DNA from 2 places in the Nonomuraea sp. NPDC048826 genome. Region 1 is predicted to be linked to the other one. Evidence: riboswitches for the same ligand, from Rfam matches in the RefSeq annotation. Region 1 holds a riboswitch; the other holds the start of a gene.
The links. Region 1 has a riboswitch for cyclic di-AMP ahead of ACGFI7_RS18940 (CHAP domain-containing protein). Riboswitches for the same ligand answer to the same signal wherever they lie in the genome.

Region 2: it holds a riboswitch for cyclic di-AMP, as region 1 does, so the genes downstream of both, ACGFI7_RS35115 (CHAP domain-containing protein) here and ACGFI7_RS18940 (CHAP domain-containing protein) in region 1, are expected to answer to the same signal.

What each region holds. Positions count from the first base shown of each region.
Region 1 covers NZ_JBICUQ010000005.1:121,107-128,714, forward strand. The annotation lists gene ACGFI7_RS18930 (S8 family serine peptidase) at 1-744, opposite strand, end outside; gene glgB (1,4-alpha-glucan branching protein GlgB) at 843-2,993, opposite strand; cyclic di-AMP (ydaO/yuaA leader) riboswitch at 3,329-3,468, shown strand; gene ACGFI7_RS18940 (CHAP domain-containing protein) at 3,482-4,156, shown strand; gene ACGFI7_RS18945 (DUF4328 domain-containing protein) at 4,322-5,020, shown strand; gene ACGFI7_RS18950 (phosphotransferase) at 5,017-6,357, opposite strand; gene treS (maltose alpha-D-glucosyltransferase) at 6,361-7,608, opposite strand, start outside.
Region 2 covers NZ_JBICUQ010000011.1:89,367-96,974, forward strand. The annotation lists gene ACGFI7_RS35100 (four-helix bundle copper-binding protein) at 1-332, opposite strand, end outside; gene ACGFI7_RS35105 (TspO/MBR family protein) at 409-882, opposite strand; gene ACGFI7_RS35110 (acyl--CoA ligase family protein) at 920-2,452, opposite strand; gene ACGFI7_RS35115 (CHAP domain-containing protein) at 2,516-3,199, opposite strand; cyclic di-AMP (ydaO/yuaA leader) riboswitch at 3,212-3,360, opposite strand; gene ACGFI7_RS35120 (ArsB/NhaD family transporter) at 3,562-4,848, opposite strand; gene ACGFI7_RS35125 (CBS domain-containing protein) at 4,845-5,282, opposite strand; gene ACGFI7_RS35130 (polysaccharide lyase 8 family protein) at 5,517-7,608, opposite strand, start outside.

The DNA.
Region 1 (7,608 bases):
GGCGGCCGCCCCGCACAGGTCCTCGTCGTTGACCCGGCTGAACACCTGCACCGCGATGATCCCCGCGCCGGGCGCCACGCCGCCGGTGCCGGCGGCGATGCCGGCCACGTGGGTGCCGTGGTCGCACAGGTTGGTCCCGTCGAGCAGGCACTTGGCGGTGGTGGCGTCGGCCGCGCCGGCTCCGACCTGGCTGGTCTGGCCGTTGGGGCAGAGCGACTCGACGCCGGTGTCCACGGCCGAGAAGCAGGCCTCGGCCACCACCCGATTGCCCAGGAACGGGTGGTCCAGGTCGACGCCGGTGTCCAGGATCGCGATGTTCTGCCCGGCCCCGGTGTGGCCGGCGGCGTGCGCCTGGTCGGCCCCGATCTGCTTGATGCTGGAGGCCAGGGCGGGCGGGTAGGCCCGGTCGCGGTGGATGGAGGTCACCCGCGGGTCCTCGGCGAGCGCGGCCAGTTCCTCGGCCGTGCCCTCGACCACCATGAACGGCTGCGACTGCGGCTGTAACAGCACCTGCACGTCGTCGGCCGCGGCCTTGCCCGCGACCGGGGCGTGCTCGGCGGGGTCGGTCAGCTCGACGATGGCGCGCACGGTGCCGCCGTCGACGGCTAACCCTTCCTCGACCTTCTCTTCGGGGCTCGCGGTGGCGCTGGGGGACGGTGTCGGCGTGGGATCGTCGGCGAACGCGGGCGCCGCGGGAAGCAGCGCCAGCATGACCGCGGCGGCGATCAGGGGGCGAAGTCGCACCGGCTTCCTCCGAAGAGACATGATCTCGGAGTTTAAGGCGATATGTCAGAACGGCACAGGCCCTGCCGCCCCTTTCTCACCAGACTTTCAGCCGTCTGTCAGGAAGCCGGAGAGGTCAGCCAGACCGCCCCCAGCGGCGGCACCCGCAGCGTCGTGGAGTACGGCAGGCCGTGCCACGCCTGCTCGACCGCCTCCACCGAGCCCAGATTGCCCACGCCGCTGCCCCAGTACTCGTAGGCGTCGGTGTTGACCGCTTCCGTCCACTGACCCGCGTACGGGAGACCGAGCCGGTAGTTCTCGTGCGCCGCGCCGCTGAAGTTGACCACGCACGCCACCGCGGACCCGTCCTTGGCGTAGCGGACGAACGAGAACGTGTTGCCCGGCGCGTCGTCGGCGTCGATCCACCGGAAGCCCTCGGGCCGCGTGTCCTGCTCCCAGAGCGCCGGGGTCTGCTTGTAGAACCGGTTGAGGTCGCGTACGAGCTTCTGCACGCCTTGATGGCCGTCGAACTCCAGCACCCACCAGTCGAGCCCGCGCTCCTCCGACCACTCCGAGCCCTGGCCGAACTCGCCGCCCATGAACAGCAGCTGCTTGCCCGGATGCGCCCACATGAACGCCAGCAGCGCGCGCAGCTGGGCGAAGCGCTGCCACTCGTCGCCGGGCATCTTGCCCATGAGCGAGCCCTTGCCGTGCACCACCTCGTCATGGGAGAGCGGCAGGACGTAGTTCTCCGAGTACGCGTAGATGAGCGAGAACGTCATCTGGTGATGGTGGTACTGCCGGAAGATCGGCTCGTGCCGGAGGTACTCCAGCGTGTCGTGCATCCAGCCCATGTTCCACTTGAAGCCGAAGCCGAGCCCGCCCAGGTGCACCGGCCGCGACACCCCCGGCCAGGCGGTCGACTCCTCGGCCACGGTCATGATGCCGGGCGCCTCGCGATAGCAGACGGAGTTCATCTCCTTGAGGAACTCGACCGCGTCGAGGTTCTCCCGGCCGCCGTAGACGTTGGGCGTCCACTCGCCCTCGCGCCGCGAGTAGTCCAGGTAGAGCATCGAGGCCACCGCGTCCACCCGCAGGCCGTCGATGTGGAACTCCTTGAGCCAGTAGACGGCGTTGGCGACCAGGAAGTTGCGCACCTCGCGGCGGCCGAAGTCGAACACGTAGGTGCCCCAGTCGGGGTGCTCGCCCCTCGCCGGGTCGGCGTGCTCGTAGAGCGGGGTGCCGTCGAAGCGGGCCAGCGCCCAGTCGTCCATCGGGAAGTGCGCGGGCACCCAGTCGAGCAGCACCCCGATGCCCTTCTGGTGCATCCGGTCCACGAACACGCGGAACTCGTCGGGGCTGCCGAACCGGGCGGTCGGCGCGTAGTAGGAGGTCACCTGGTAGCCCCACGACCCGCCGAACGGGTGCTCGGCCACCGGCAGCAGCTCCACGTGGGTGAAGCCCAGGTCGGCGACGTACTCGGAGAGCTGGTCGGCCAGCTCCAGGTAGGACAGGCCGGGCCGCCACGAGCCCAGGTGCACCTCGTAGATGCTCACCGGGGCGTTGCGCGGCTGCCTGTCCTGCCGCTGGGCCATCCACTCCTCGTCCTGCCAGACGTGGTCGGACCGCTCGACGACCGAGGCGGTCTGCGGCGGCAGCTCGGTCCTGCGCGCCATCGGGTCGGCCTTGTCGCGCCACACGCCGTCGGCGCCCAGCACCTGGTACTTGTAGCGTTCGCCGGCGTCGATGCCGGGGACGAACAGCTCCCACACGCCCGAGCGCCCCAGCGAGCGCATCGGGTGGGCGGTGCCGTCCCAGTGGTTGAAGTCGCCGATCACGCGGATGCCGCGGGCGTTGGGCGCCCAGACGGCGAACGCCGTGCCCCGCACGTCCTGGTGCTCCATCACGCGGGCGCCGAGGACCTCCCAGAGCCGCTCGTGCCGCCCCTCGCCGATCAGGTGCAGGTCCACCTCGCCCAGCGTGGGCCAGTGCCGGTACGGGTCGCGCGCCTCGTGCGCGTCACCGCCGGGGTAGCGCACGCTCACGGTGTACGCGGGAACCTTGTCCAAACCGGCGACCGTGGTCTCGAACACGCCGTGGGCCACGTGCTTCAGATCGTGCGCGGTGCCGTCCTCCAGCACCACGCGGACCTGTTCGGCGAGCGGGCGCAGCACACGGAAGGTCACCCCGCCCGCGCCCGGGTGGGCACCCAGCACGGAATGCGGATCGTGATGCGCCCCGCCCGCGAGGCGGTCGAGCTCTGTCCTCATCGGCATACTCCCCACACTGCCCTATGGCGACCGTCCATCTCTGGCACTGCCCGCATTCACCACGCCAATCACCGAATGTGCGGAATCTTGGGTTTATCGGGAGGAGAAGCCGTGGGTGCCCACCCCGTCCGGGCTGCGTCCCAAGGTAAAAAATCGGTCCGGGATCCCCTATGGGATCGGGGATCGCGTCGTGCGGGCCGGTAGGGCACTTGCCTTGCCCCTTGCTCGCCGATTACCTTCGAGTACATCGATGGCACGCGCTTGACCAGCGCTTTCAGGTAAAGCCCTCGCGCGTTGCCGATGTATTGCCGAGACCGCGCCCTCCGTGCAGGAGCACGGCGCGGCCGCCGAATCCGCCGTCGGGCGGAACCGGGGACCCACCTTTCCATCTGGGGTGAATCGGTCGTATTCGACCGTAGGGCACTTCCACGCCCGAACCCGACAGCTAACCCGGTAGGCGGCATGGAAGCAAGGAGCAATCCGAGAGCATGGCCGCACAGCATCTGATCGACCGCATCCCCACGACCGCCTCCCGTCTGGCCGTCGGCGCCACGCTGGCGCTGGGCCTGGCGTTCACCGGAGCCGCCGCGACCGCCGCCTCCGCCACCACCACCCCGGCCGAGCCGCAGGCCGCCGCCCAGCAGCAGCGGACCCAGGCCAAGCCCGTCAGCGCGCAGACCCTCCTGCGGGTGGCCGAGTCCCAGATCGGCGTGTCCGAGGACGCGACCGGTGGCGGCACCAAGTTCCACCAGTGGTACATGTCCTCCCCGCGCGCGGCCGAGACCCTGGCCCGTGACGGCGGCGGCACGCCCGCGATGTACGCCAACGCCCCCTGGTGCGCGATGTTCGTGTCCTGGGTCGGCGAGCAGGTCGGCGCCCGCTCCACGGTGGGCTGGGACGCCTACACCGTGACCTACGCCCAGTGGTTCGCGAACAACGGCCGCTGGGGCGGCGAGGCCAAGCCCGGCAGCGTCGTCTTCTTCGACTGGGGCGGCAGCAAGAGCATCAGCTCGATCGACCACGTCGGCCTGGTCAAGAAGGACAACGGCGACGGCACGATCACCACGATCGAGGGCAACACCGGCAACGGCAAGGTCGAGGAGCGGGTCCGGCCCAAGGGCCACGTGACCGGCTACGGCTACCCCGAGTACAACGCCGCCTGAGCCGACCACACCTCACTCCGCCGATCCGGTCAGGACTTCCTGGCCGGATCGTCGTGTGTCGCGGGACGATCACGGATGGGCCCCGGATCGGCCACCGGGGGCGCCCTGGCACGGGGAGCTGCGAGACTGGCGGGCTGTTCACCCCCCAGCCTCTGAGAGGTCATCGTGTATCCCTTACCGTTACGCCCGGCCCGCGGGGTCGCCTTCCTGGCCGTCGGCGGGCTCGTCCTCGACTCCGTCGTCGGGCTCGGCGCCATCGTGATCGACCTGCAGCGGGCCGCGTTCATCGACCAGGTGGTCGCCGACCCCATGTCCGCCACACTGGAGGAGGCCGAGGCGAGCGACGCGCTCTACGCCCTGTCCGGGATGGTGGAGATCGGCGTCTACGTCCTCACGGCCGTGGCCTTCCTGATCTGGATGTTCCGGGTACGGGCGAACGCCGAGATCATCGCGCCCGACGAGCAGCGGCATGCCCGGCCCTGGGCGATCTTCGCGTGGTTCGTGCCGATCATCAGTCTCTGGTTCCCCAAGCAGATCGTCGACGACATCTGGAGCGCCAGCCACGGGAACCCGAACGACCCCTGGCCGCGTTCGAGGCTGGTCACGCTCTGGTGGACGCTCTGGCTGATCGGCAACTGGGTGACGTGGGCGGCCGCACGGCTGCTCTTCAACGCCCAGGAGCTGGAGTCCATGGCGTCGGCGGCCAGGTTCGACGCGGTGAGCTGCGTCCTGATGCTGATGGCGGCGGTGCCGGCTGCCCTGGTGGTGCTGCGCATCAGCAACGCGCAGGAGGCCCGCCGGGCGGCGCCGCTGTCGCCCGTGCCCCCGTCCCCGGCGCCGCCGTACGGGAGCCCGGCCGCCTAGCGGAAGGCGGCCAGCGGGATCGACACCCACGCGGGGCGGTTGCGGGCCTCGTACCCGACCTCGTAGACCGCCTTCGACAGCTCGAACGCGCGCAGCAGCGCCGCGTCGGCCGGCGTGATCACGCCGCCGCCCTCGGCGTAGCCCTCCAGGAACGCGGCCCTGTTGCGCTTGGTCCACTCCTCGGCCTTGGCCTCCAGCCGGCTCGCCTCGGCGTGGCCGGCCAGCAGGTGCCTGGCCGCGTAGTCGAACGAGCGCAGCATGCCCGCCACGTCCCGCAGCGGCGAGGAGAGCGCGCGGCGCTCGGCCAGCGGCCGGCCTGGCTCGCCCTCGAAGTCGAGCACCACCCAGTCGGTGGTGGTCCGCATGACCTGGCCCAGGTGGTAGTCGCCGTGCACCCGCTGGACGTGCACCTCGGAGGTCAGCTCCTCGGCCCGGTGGTAGGCCCGCTCCACGACGGGCGCGTGCTCGCGCAGCTCGGACACCTCGCTCACGGCCTGGCCGAGCTGCCGCCGGAAGTCCTCGATCATCCGCTTGACCTCGGGGGCGTCCAGCACGCCGGTGTCGAACGCCTCGCGCAGCTCGTGGTGGACGCGGGCGGTGGCCGCGCCGAGCCGGCTCGCCTCGGCGGCGAAGTCGCCGCCGGCCTCCCCGGCGGACAGCTCCGGCATCGAGTTGTACAGGTCGCGCACGCTGGTCAGCGCCAGGTCCCAGCCGTCGGTGGCGTTCGACAGGTACTCCTGCATGATCGCCAGCGTGGTCGGCGTGCCGTCGAGGTCGGTCTCGATCCACCCGTACGGCTGCGCGATGTGCGGAGCCTGCCTGGCCGCCAGCGCGGTGGTGATCTCCAGCTCCGGGTTGACGCCGGGGACGAGCCGGCGGAAGAGCTTGCAGATGTACTCCTCGCCGAAGACCAGCGAGGTGTTGGACTGCTCGGCCCCGAGCACGATGCTGCGCTGCGAGGTGTCGATCTCGACGCCCGGCAGGTGGCTGAACCGCACGCCCGCCCGGCCGCCGTCGCCCGCCATCGACTCCAGGATCCAGTGGGTCAGCTCGTGGTCGTGGACGGCGTCGTAGGCCGCCCATTCCGCGCCTTCCGCCGCGTACGGGCCGATGAAGGCGTGCGTGAGGGTGTCGGGCAGCTCCCTGCGCAGGCCGAGCAGGAGCTGGTAGCGCTCGGGTGAGCCCTCCTGCCGGACCGCCACGACCAGGTGGCGCAGGCTCGGGTCGCCCTCCTGGATGACGACGTCGGACTCGATCGACAGCGCGTCGATCGGGCGCCCCTTGCCGCCGAACCAGCGTTGGCGGGCGATCCATGCGGCAAGGAGCTCGTCCAGCACGTCCTATTCCTCCTGGGTGCGGACCGGTGGCAAGGTGAACCAGTAGAACCCATGCCCAGGAAGCGTCAAAAGATACGGAAGTTCCCCAATTGGGGGAAATGGCACGCCGCCCATCGTCTCCACGGGCGAGACGCCGACGAACCTGCGCAGGTCGAGCTCCACCGGCTGAGGGAAGCGAGACAGGTTGTTCACGCAGAGCATCCGGTCGTCGCCCAGCTCGCGCACGAACGCCAGCACGCTCGGGTTGGAGGAGTTGAGCTCGGTGAACTCGCCGAGCCCGAAGACCGGGTGACGCTTGCGGATCTCGATCATCCGGCGGGTCCAGTGGAGCAGCGACCCGGCGTTCTTCTGCTGGGCCTCGACGTTGAGCCCCTGGTAGCCGTAGATCGGGTCCATGATGACCGGCAGGTAGAGGCGGCCGGGGTCGCAGTCGGAGAAGCCCGCGTTGCGGTCGGGGTCCCACTGCATCGGGGTGCGGACGCCGTCGCGGTCGCCGAGCCAGATGTTGTCGCCCATGCCGATCTCGTCGCCGTAGTAGAGCACCGGTGAGCCGGGGAGCGAGAGCAGCAGGGCGGTGAACAGCTCGATCTGGTTGCGGTCGTTCTCCAGCAGGGGAGCCAGCCGGCGACGGATGCCGACGTTCGCCCGCATACGAGGGTCTTTGGCGTATTCGGTGTACATGTAATCGCGTTCTTCGTCCGTCACCATTTCGAGGGTCAACTCATCATGGTTGCGGAGAAAAATCCCCCACTGGCAGTTCTCCGGAATTTTCGGCGTTTGGGCCAAAATTTCGGAAATAGGGTAACGAGACTCCCTGCGGACCGCCATGAAAATGCGCGGCATGAGCGGGAAATGGAAGGCCATGTGGCATTCGTCGCCGCCGCCCACCGGATCGCCGAAATACTCGACCACGTCCGACGGCCACTGGTTGGCCTCGGCCAGCAGCACCCGGTCCGGGTAGAGCCGGTCGACCTCGGCCCGCACCCGCTTGAGGTACTCGTGCGTCCTGGGGAGGTTCTCGCAGTTGGTGCCCTCCTCCTCGAACAGGTAGGGCACCGCGTCCAGCCGGAACCCGTCGATGCCCAGGTCGAGCCAGAAGCGCAGGACCTCCAGCATCGCGTCCTGCACGTCGGGGTTCTCGTAGTTGAGGTCCGGCTGGTGGTGGAAGAACCGGTGCCAGTAGTACTGGCCGCGCACCGGGTCGTAGGTCCAGTTGGACGTCTCGGTGTCGATGAAGATGATCCGGGCGTC
Region 2 (7,608 bases), on a different contig from region 1:
CAGTGCTCGTGCATGTCGGCGTGCTTGGCGCACTCCTCCTCGCACGACGTGCACGCCTGGATGCACGCCTGGAGCTGGGCGCGGGTGATGTTGGCGTCGTAGCCGGTGTGGCGCGACAGGACGCGCGCGGTGGCGTCGCAGATGTCGGCGCAGTCGAGGTCGGTACGGATGCACTTGCGCAGCTCGTCGACCCGCTCCTCGCTCAGGCAGGCGTCGGCGCACGCGGTGCACGCCTGGGAGCAGTCGACCAGGGCCAGGATCGCGTCGGCGATGCGCTCACGGTCGAGGTTGATCTCGGCCGGATACGTCTTGATCATTTCTCGGACGGGCATGTCGGGTTCCGCCTCCCTTGTCGCTTTCGCGGTCCCTCCGCCCCTACCCGTCCTCGCCCGCCTACACGGGCACCGCTCAGTTGAGCTGCCAGATGGCGAAGTTCAGCGCGCCGGCGTAGGTGACCCACACCAGGTAGGGCAGCATCAGCAGCGCCGCCGCCCGTTTGATCGGCCACATCGCCGCGATGGTCGCCACGATGACGATCCACAGCACGCAGATCTCGGCGAAGGCGAGACCGTACCGGCCCGCCGCGAAGAACAGCGGGGTCCACCCGGCGTTGAGCACCAGCTGGACCGCGTACAGGGTCATGGCCCGCGACCAGCCGCGTTCGCGCCAGGCCAGCCAGCCGGCCACGGCGATCATGACGTAGAGCACCGTCCAGACGGGCCCGAACAGCCACTGCGGCGGCGCCCACGGAGGACGTTCCAGGGACAGGTACTCCTGGGCGGAGCCGGACGCGGCCAGTGACCCGATGACGGCGACCAGCGCCACGGCCACCAGGAAGACCGGCAGCGCGATCCAGCGGCGGGAGGCTGTGGTGACGACCATGAACGTCCCGTGCCCTGTGGAACGGCCGATATGTCCCCTAGTGGGCGGCGTCGCGCAGCACGTTCTTCTGGATCTTGCCCGTCGAGGTCTTCGGCAGCTCCTGGAACGTGACCCGGTGCGGGGCCTTGAAGTGGGCCAGCCGCTCGCGCACGTGCTCGATGATCGCCTCGGCCGTCACCGGCCCCGCGTCCTCCCGCAGGCTCACGAACGCCACCGGCACCTGGCCCCACTTCTCGTCGGGCACGCCGACCACGGCCGACTCCAGCACCGCCGGATGGCTGTCGATGACCCGTTCGACCTCGACCGAGGCGATGTTCTCGCCGCCGGAGATGATGATGTCCTTCGACCGGTCGCGGATCTCCACGTAGCCGTCGGGGTGGCGGACCGCCAGGTCGCCGGTGCGCAGCCGGTCGCCGAGCGCCGCCTCGCCGGTGGCCCGCTCGTCGCGGTAGTAGCCCAGCATGACGTCGTTGCCGCGCACTACGATCTCGCCGATCGTCTGCCCGTCGGCGGGCACGTCACGGCCCTCCGGGTCCACCACCCGCAGGTCGTCGGCGATCACGTTGCCCACGCCCTGGCGGGCCTTGAGCTCGGCCTGCTCCCCGGCGGACAGGGAGTCCCACTGCGGCTGCCACTGGTTGACGGCGATCGGGCCGAACGTCTCGGTCAGCCCGTACAGGTGGGTGACCTCCATGCCCAGCCCGGCCATCCGGGCCAGCAGCGTCGGCGTGGGCGGGGCGCCGCCCGTCTGCACCCGTACGAGCCGGTCCAGCGGCCGCGCGCCCGGCGCGTTCGCGATCATGGTGAGCACGGTCGGCGCGCCGCTGAAGTGGGTGACGTCCTCCTCGCGCAGCAGCCGCCAGATCTCGGCGGGGTCGACGGCCCGCAGGCAGATGTGGGTGCCGCCGGCCGCGGTGACGGCCCAGGTGAAGCACCAGCCGTCGCAGTGGAACATGGGCAGCGTCCACAGGTAGGCGCTGGCGGGGCCGAGCCCGGCGTGCAGCGCCATGGCCAGCGCCTGGAGGTAGGCGCCGCGGTGGTGGTACATCACGCCCTTGGGCAGGCCGGTCGTGCCGCTGGTGTAGTTGATCGCCAGCAGCCCGCGCTCCTCGGCGCACCCGACCTCGCGCGGCTCGGCGCCGTCGAGCAGCTTCTCGTACTCGTCGCCGGCCAGGACGAGCCGGGCCCCGGTCGCGGCGGCGACCTCGCCGGCCCGGTCGGCCAGCTCGGCGGAGGCGACGAGGACGCGGGCGCCGGAGTGGTCGACGATGTGCGCCAGCTCGCCGGCCGACAGCCGGATGTTGAGCGGCACCAGCACCGCCCCGCGCATCGGCACGCCGTGGTGGAGCTCCAGCATGACGTGGCTGTTGACGCAGAGGGCGGCGACCCGGTCGCCGGGTTCGACGCCGAGCCCGGCGAGCGCTCCGGTGAGCCGCCGCGAACGGTCGAGGAGCCGCGCGTAGGTGAACCGCTCCGGCCCGTCGACGACGGCGATCCGGTCAGGGAAGACCTGACCGGATCGCCGGAGGAACGAGGAGGGGGTGAGTGGGGAGAACGTGAACTGTGCCATCGCGGTCCGATCCAGGGCGAGTCCCGTCCGCGTCGTACCCCCGCGCGACCGCGGCGAATCCGCTCAGGCGGCCTTGTACTCGGGGTAGCCGTAGCCGGTCACGTGGCCCTTGGGCCGGACCCGCTCCTCGACCTTGCCGTTGCCGGTGTTGCCCTCGATCGTGGTGATCGTGCCGTCGCCGTTGTCCTTCTTGACCAGGCCGACGTGGTCGATCGAGCTGATGCTCTTGCTGCCGCCCCAGTCGAAGAAGACGACGCTGCCCGGCTTGGCCTCGCCGCCCCAGCGGCCGTTGTTCGCGAACCACTGGGCGTAGGTCACGGTGTAGGCGTCCCAGCCCACCGTGGAGCGGGCGCCGACCTGCTCGCCGACCCAGGACACGAACATCGCGCACCAGGGGGCGTTGGCGTACATCGCGGGCGTGCCGCCGCCGTCACGGGCCAGGGTCTCGGCCGCACGCGGGGAGGACATGTACCACTGGTGGAACTTGGTGCCGCCACCGGAGGCGTCCTCGGACACGCCGATCTGCGCCTCGGCCACCTGCAGGACGGTCTGCGCGCTCACCGCGTTGGCCTGGTTGGCGCCGCTCTGCTGCTGGGCGACGGGGTGCGGCTGCGACGGCGAGGCCTTGGTCTCAGCGTCGACGGGGAGGGCGGAGGTGCCGGCGAACGCGACACCCAGGGCGAGGGTGGCGCCCACCGCGTAGCGGGAGGCGGTCGTGGGCATGCGGTCGAAGAGGTGCTTCACCATGCTGGGGATTGCTCCTTGCTTCCATGCCGCCTACCGGGTTAGCTGTCGGGTTCGGGCGTGGAAGTGCCCTACGGTGTGCTCCAGGTAAAGAGCGACCGATTCACCCCGGTGAAAAGTGGGTCCCCGGTTCCGCCTGCCAGCGGATTCGGCGGCCGCGCCGTGCTCTGCACGGAGGCGCGGTCTCGGCAATACATCGGCAACGCGCAGGGTCTTACGGAAAAGCTCTGCTCAAGCGCGTGCCATCGATGTGCTCGAAGGTAATCGGCGCGCAACGCCGAGGGCAAGTGCGGGGCGGCCCCCGGCGGCGGGATCCCCGATGGCATAGGGGTTTGCGGGCGAATATTTTACTTTTGCCCAGGTTTCTACAGGTAGCGGAACCACAGATACGGGGCCACCAGCCCCACCGTCACGACCGTGACGATCAACCCGTACTTGGTGAACTGCCAGAAGCTGATCGGCGCCCCGTTGCGCGCCGCGATGCCCAGCACGACCACGTTGGCCGCCGCGCCCACCGCCGTGGCGTTGCCGCCCAGGTCGGCGCCGAACGCCAGCGCCCACCACAGCACCTGCGCCGACTCGCCGCCGTTCGCCGCCACGAGGTCGGCCACGATCGGGCTCATCGTGGCCACGAACGGGATGTTGTCCACGATCGCCGACAGCACCGCCGAGCCGCCCAGCAGGCCCATCGCCGCCACGTCGAGCCGGCCGTCCGTGGCCGCCACCGCGGCCTCGGAGATCTGCCCGATGACCCCGGTGTGGACGAGCGCGCCGACCATGACGAACAGCCCGGCGAAGAACACCAGTGTCGGCCACTCCACCTCGGCCAGCGACTCCTCCGCGGTCACCCGGGTGGCCGCCACCAGCACGCCCGCGCCCAGCAGCGCGACCACCGACGGCGAGTAATGGAGCACCGGGTGCAGCACGAACGCCGCCAGCACCACGGCCAGCACGGCCAGCGCCTGCCACAGCAGCCGCCGGTCGGCGATCGCCTCCTTCTCGTCCAGCGCCATGACCTCCGCCGCGCGGCTGGGATCGTAGGTGAACGACCGTCCCCACATCAGCCAGCAGAGCCCCACGAACACCACGACCAGCACGATCACCATGGGCGCCATGTGCACGAGGAAGTCGTTGAAGCTCAGCCCGCCCCGGCTGGCGATGATGATGTTGGGCGGATCGCCCACCAGCGTCGCCGCGCCGCCGATGTTGGAGGCGAGCGCCTCGGCGATCAGGAAGGGGATCGGCGACACGGCCAGCCGCTCGCACACCAGGAACGTCACCGGCGCGATCAGCAGCACCGTGGTGACGTTGTCCAGCAGCGCGGACGCCACCGCGGTGATCAGCACCAGCAGGACCATGAGCCGGAAGGGCCGCCCCTTGGCGCGTTTGGCCGCCCAGATCGCCAGATACTCGAAGACGCCGGTCTGTTTCAGCACCCCGACGATGATCATCATGCCGAGCAGCAGGAAGATGACGTTCCAGTCGATGCCGGAATGCTCGGAGAAGAAAGCCGCCTGGGCGTCCGTGGCGTGGATCAGCAGCATGATCCCGGCCCCGCCCAGTGCCGCGGCCACCCGCGGCACCTTCTCGGTGGCGATCAGCGCGTAGGCGGCCAGGAACACCGCCACGCTCGCCCAGGCGACCGGGGTCACGTGCCCAGCATCCGGTCGAGCAGCGCCTGCAGCGTGACCGCGCCCAGCAGCCGGCCTTCCTCGACGATCGCGACCAGCGGGGTGCGGGTGCGCGCCATCAGCGCCGCCAGCTCCAGCACGGTCGCGTCAGGGTCGGTGACCGGCAGCTCGCGCCGGTCCTTCGGCAGCGCCTCGCGCACCGTACGGCCGCCCAGGGCGTCCAGGAACGCGTCGGCGTGCGCCTCGTCGACCACCCGGGCCAGCGCCGGGTCGTCCATGATGTAGCGCGGCACGGCCAGCCGCAGCGCCTCGGTGCCCGAGAGGATGGTGTGCTGGTCGTCGCCCTTGACGATCAGACCGGGCAGATCCTGCTCGGCCATCAGCCGGCAGGCGTCGAGCACCGGGGTGTCCAGGGCCACGACGGGATATTCGGCAACCAGGTCTCTGGCGCGCATGGGGGCACATCCTTCGCTCGTACGGATGAGGACCTGCCGACCAGACTTCCCGGCGCACCACCGGACAACCTATCAAGACCATCGCCGCATGCTCACATCCGGTCGGTAGGCTCTCTAATCTGCATGAAGTTACTCAAAGTGGCGCAGATTTGCTCCTTCGGAGGGTGACGTTCCGGCCACGGCCGTTTCCCACGACAGCACGACCATGGCGGCCGGATCCGCCGCCACACGCCCTCACTTGCCGGGACTTGGCCGGACGGTGGTCGTCGCGGGGTCCGGCAGGGGGCCGAACGCGAGCGTGAGCCGGGGCCCCGTCACGGCCCCGGCCAGGGCCGGCGGGCGTCGGGTGACCTCACGGACCGGACGCTCCCAGGTCACGGTCAGCCCGGTCAGGTCGCGGCGCGGGTCGGACACGGTGACCGTGGCCGAGCCGTCGTCGTGCTCGACGACGAGCACCGCGCACGGGCCGGACGCCGACAGCGGACCGACCGAGCCCGGCTGCCAGAAGTTGACCGCCGTCACCCCCGCCGACGGGACGTGCACCCCCTGCTGGGAGGCCGTGTTGGCGAGCACCCGCAGCCACCCGGGGTCGGCGGCGCGGGCCCTGGTCGCCTCCAGGGTGGCGTTCGGCAGCAGCACGTAGGCGTAGCGGGCGTCGTCCGGGTCGAGGCCGTGCCCGAGCCAGAGTGTGACGTACGGGCGCGTCATGCCACCGCCCGCCCGGTGTTCCCGCAGGTGGCGCAGCACGCCGCCGTCGCGGACGACGTAGCCGCCGTGTCCCGCCAGGTGGGCCCAGCCCGCCTCCTCGGCCACGGTGAGGAGCGCGGCGCTGCGCCGGTTGTCGACCACGGTCTCCACCGGGGCGCCGTCCCTGCCGGTGATGCCCGCGCCGAGGCAGACCACGGCGTCGTCGAGGAAGAACCAGGACTTGAACGCCTCCACCGTGGATTCCAGCCCGCGCAGGTGCTGGCCGACGGTCGCGTGACGGCCGTCGGTCGCGCCGCCGACCCAGCGGAACGGCGGGCACGCGCCGCCCCACGCCGCGCCCGCGCCGTCGGGCGGGCGCCGGGCGGAGACCGTGGTGCCGGGCAGCCGGCCGGGGTCGACGGTGGCCCAGAACCCGTCGGCGTAGTGGGCGTCGTGGCCCTCGCCCCACCAATAGAGCATCCCCGAGCCGGTGTGCCAGCCACGCAGGTTCTCGCCGTTGCCGTGCTCGTAGTGGGCGATCCGGTCGGAGGACATGCTGAGCGCCGCGCACCAGCCCGGCGCGCGGTGCACGGCACGGGCGCTCATCGGGAACAGCCGGTGCCCCACCGGCTCGACCGCGCGGCCGGCCAGCAACGGCCGCCAGCGGCGGCGTTCCTCCGGCGTGGCGGTGACGGCCAGCCGCCGGACGGCCCCGGCCAGGCGGCGGGCCCTGATCTCGCCTCCCGCCGGATGCCGGGCGATGCCCCGGCCGCTGACCAGGTCCATGACGTGACCGGCGTGCACGAACGGGGCGAACGACCGCTCCACGCTGTCGTACACCACCTGTCTGCCGGGGTCGGTGACCTGCCACGGGGTGCCGCGCAGCACCGCGAAGAGCGTCGCCAGCCCTTCCAGCAGGACCAGGCCGTACCCGCCCTGATACGGCACGGTGCCGTGCTGGAGGAATGAGCCGTCCCGGTAGAAGCCATCGCCTTCCGTGACGTACCGGAAGACCGGCGTGAGCGCCCGCACCGCGAGGTCCGCCCGCGCCGCGTCGGCGCCGAGCACCGCGCGCAGCAGCGTCACCAGGCACAGGTCCACCCGGTTCGCGGCGGTGCTGGTGCCGCTGTAGTCACGCAACCGGTCAGGCGGGACGAAATGGTCGACGGCCGCCCCCAGCGCGCCGGCCCGCCGCCCGGACAGGCCGGCCAGGACGGCGGCGTCGAGCAGCCGCTTCGGCGCGCCGATCTCCCAGTGCCACCAGTTGCCCGCCGGCTCCGCACCCGCCGCGTACACGTGCTCGCGGAAGTGGTCGACGCCGGCCGCCACGCCGGCGCGCAACCGCGCGTCGCCGGTGACCGCGTACGCGCGCGCCATCGCGAGCAGCCGCGCCGGGGTGGCGTCCAGAGACGGGTACGGCAGATCGGGCCAGAGGCGGTCACCGGTGGGCGTCATGGCCACCAGCCACCGCCGGGCTGCCGCCACCGGGTGCGCCGGATCGACCGTGATCTCCCGCCACTGCCGCCGCACGAGCCGGAACGCCGCGTCCGGGTCGCCCCGCGCCGCCCTCCCGGGACCGACCGCCGGAACCGCGGCCCCCGCGGCGGTGGCCGCGCCGAGCCGGAGCACCGCCCGCCTC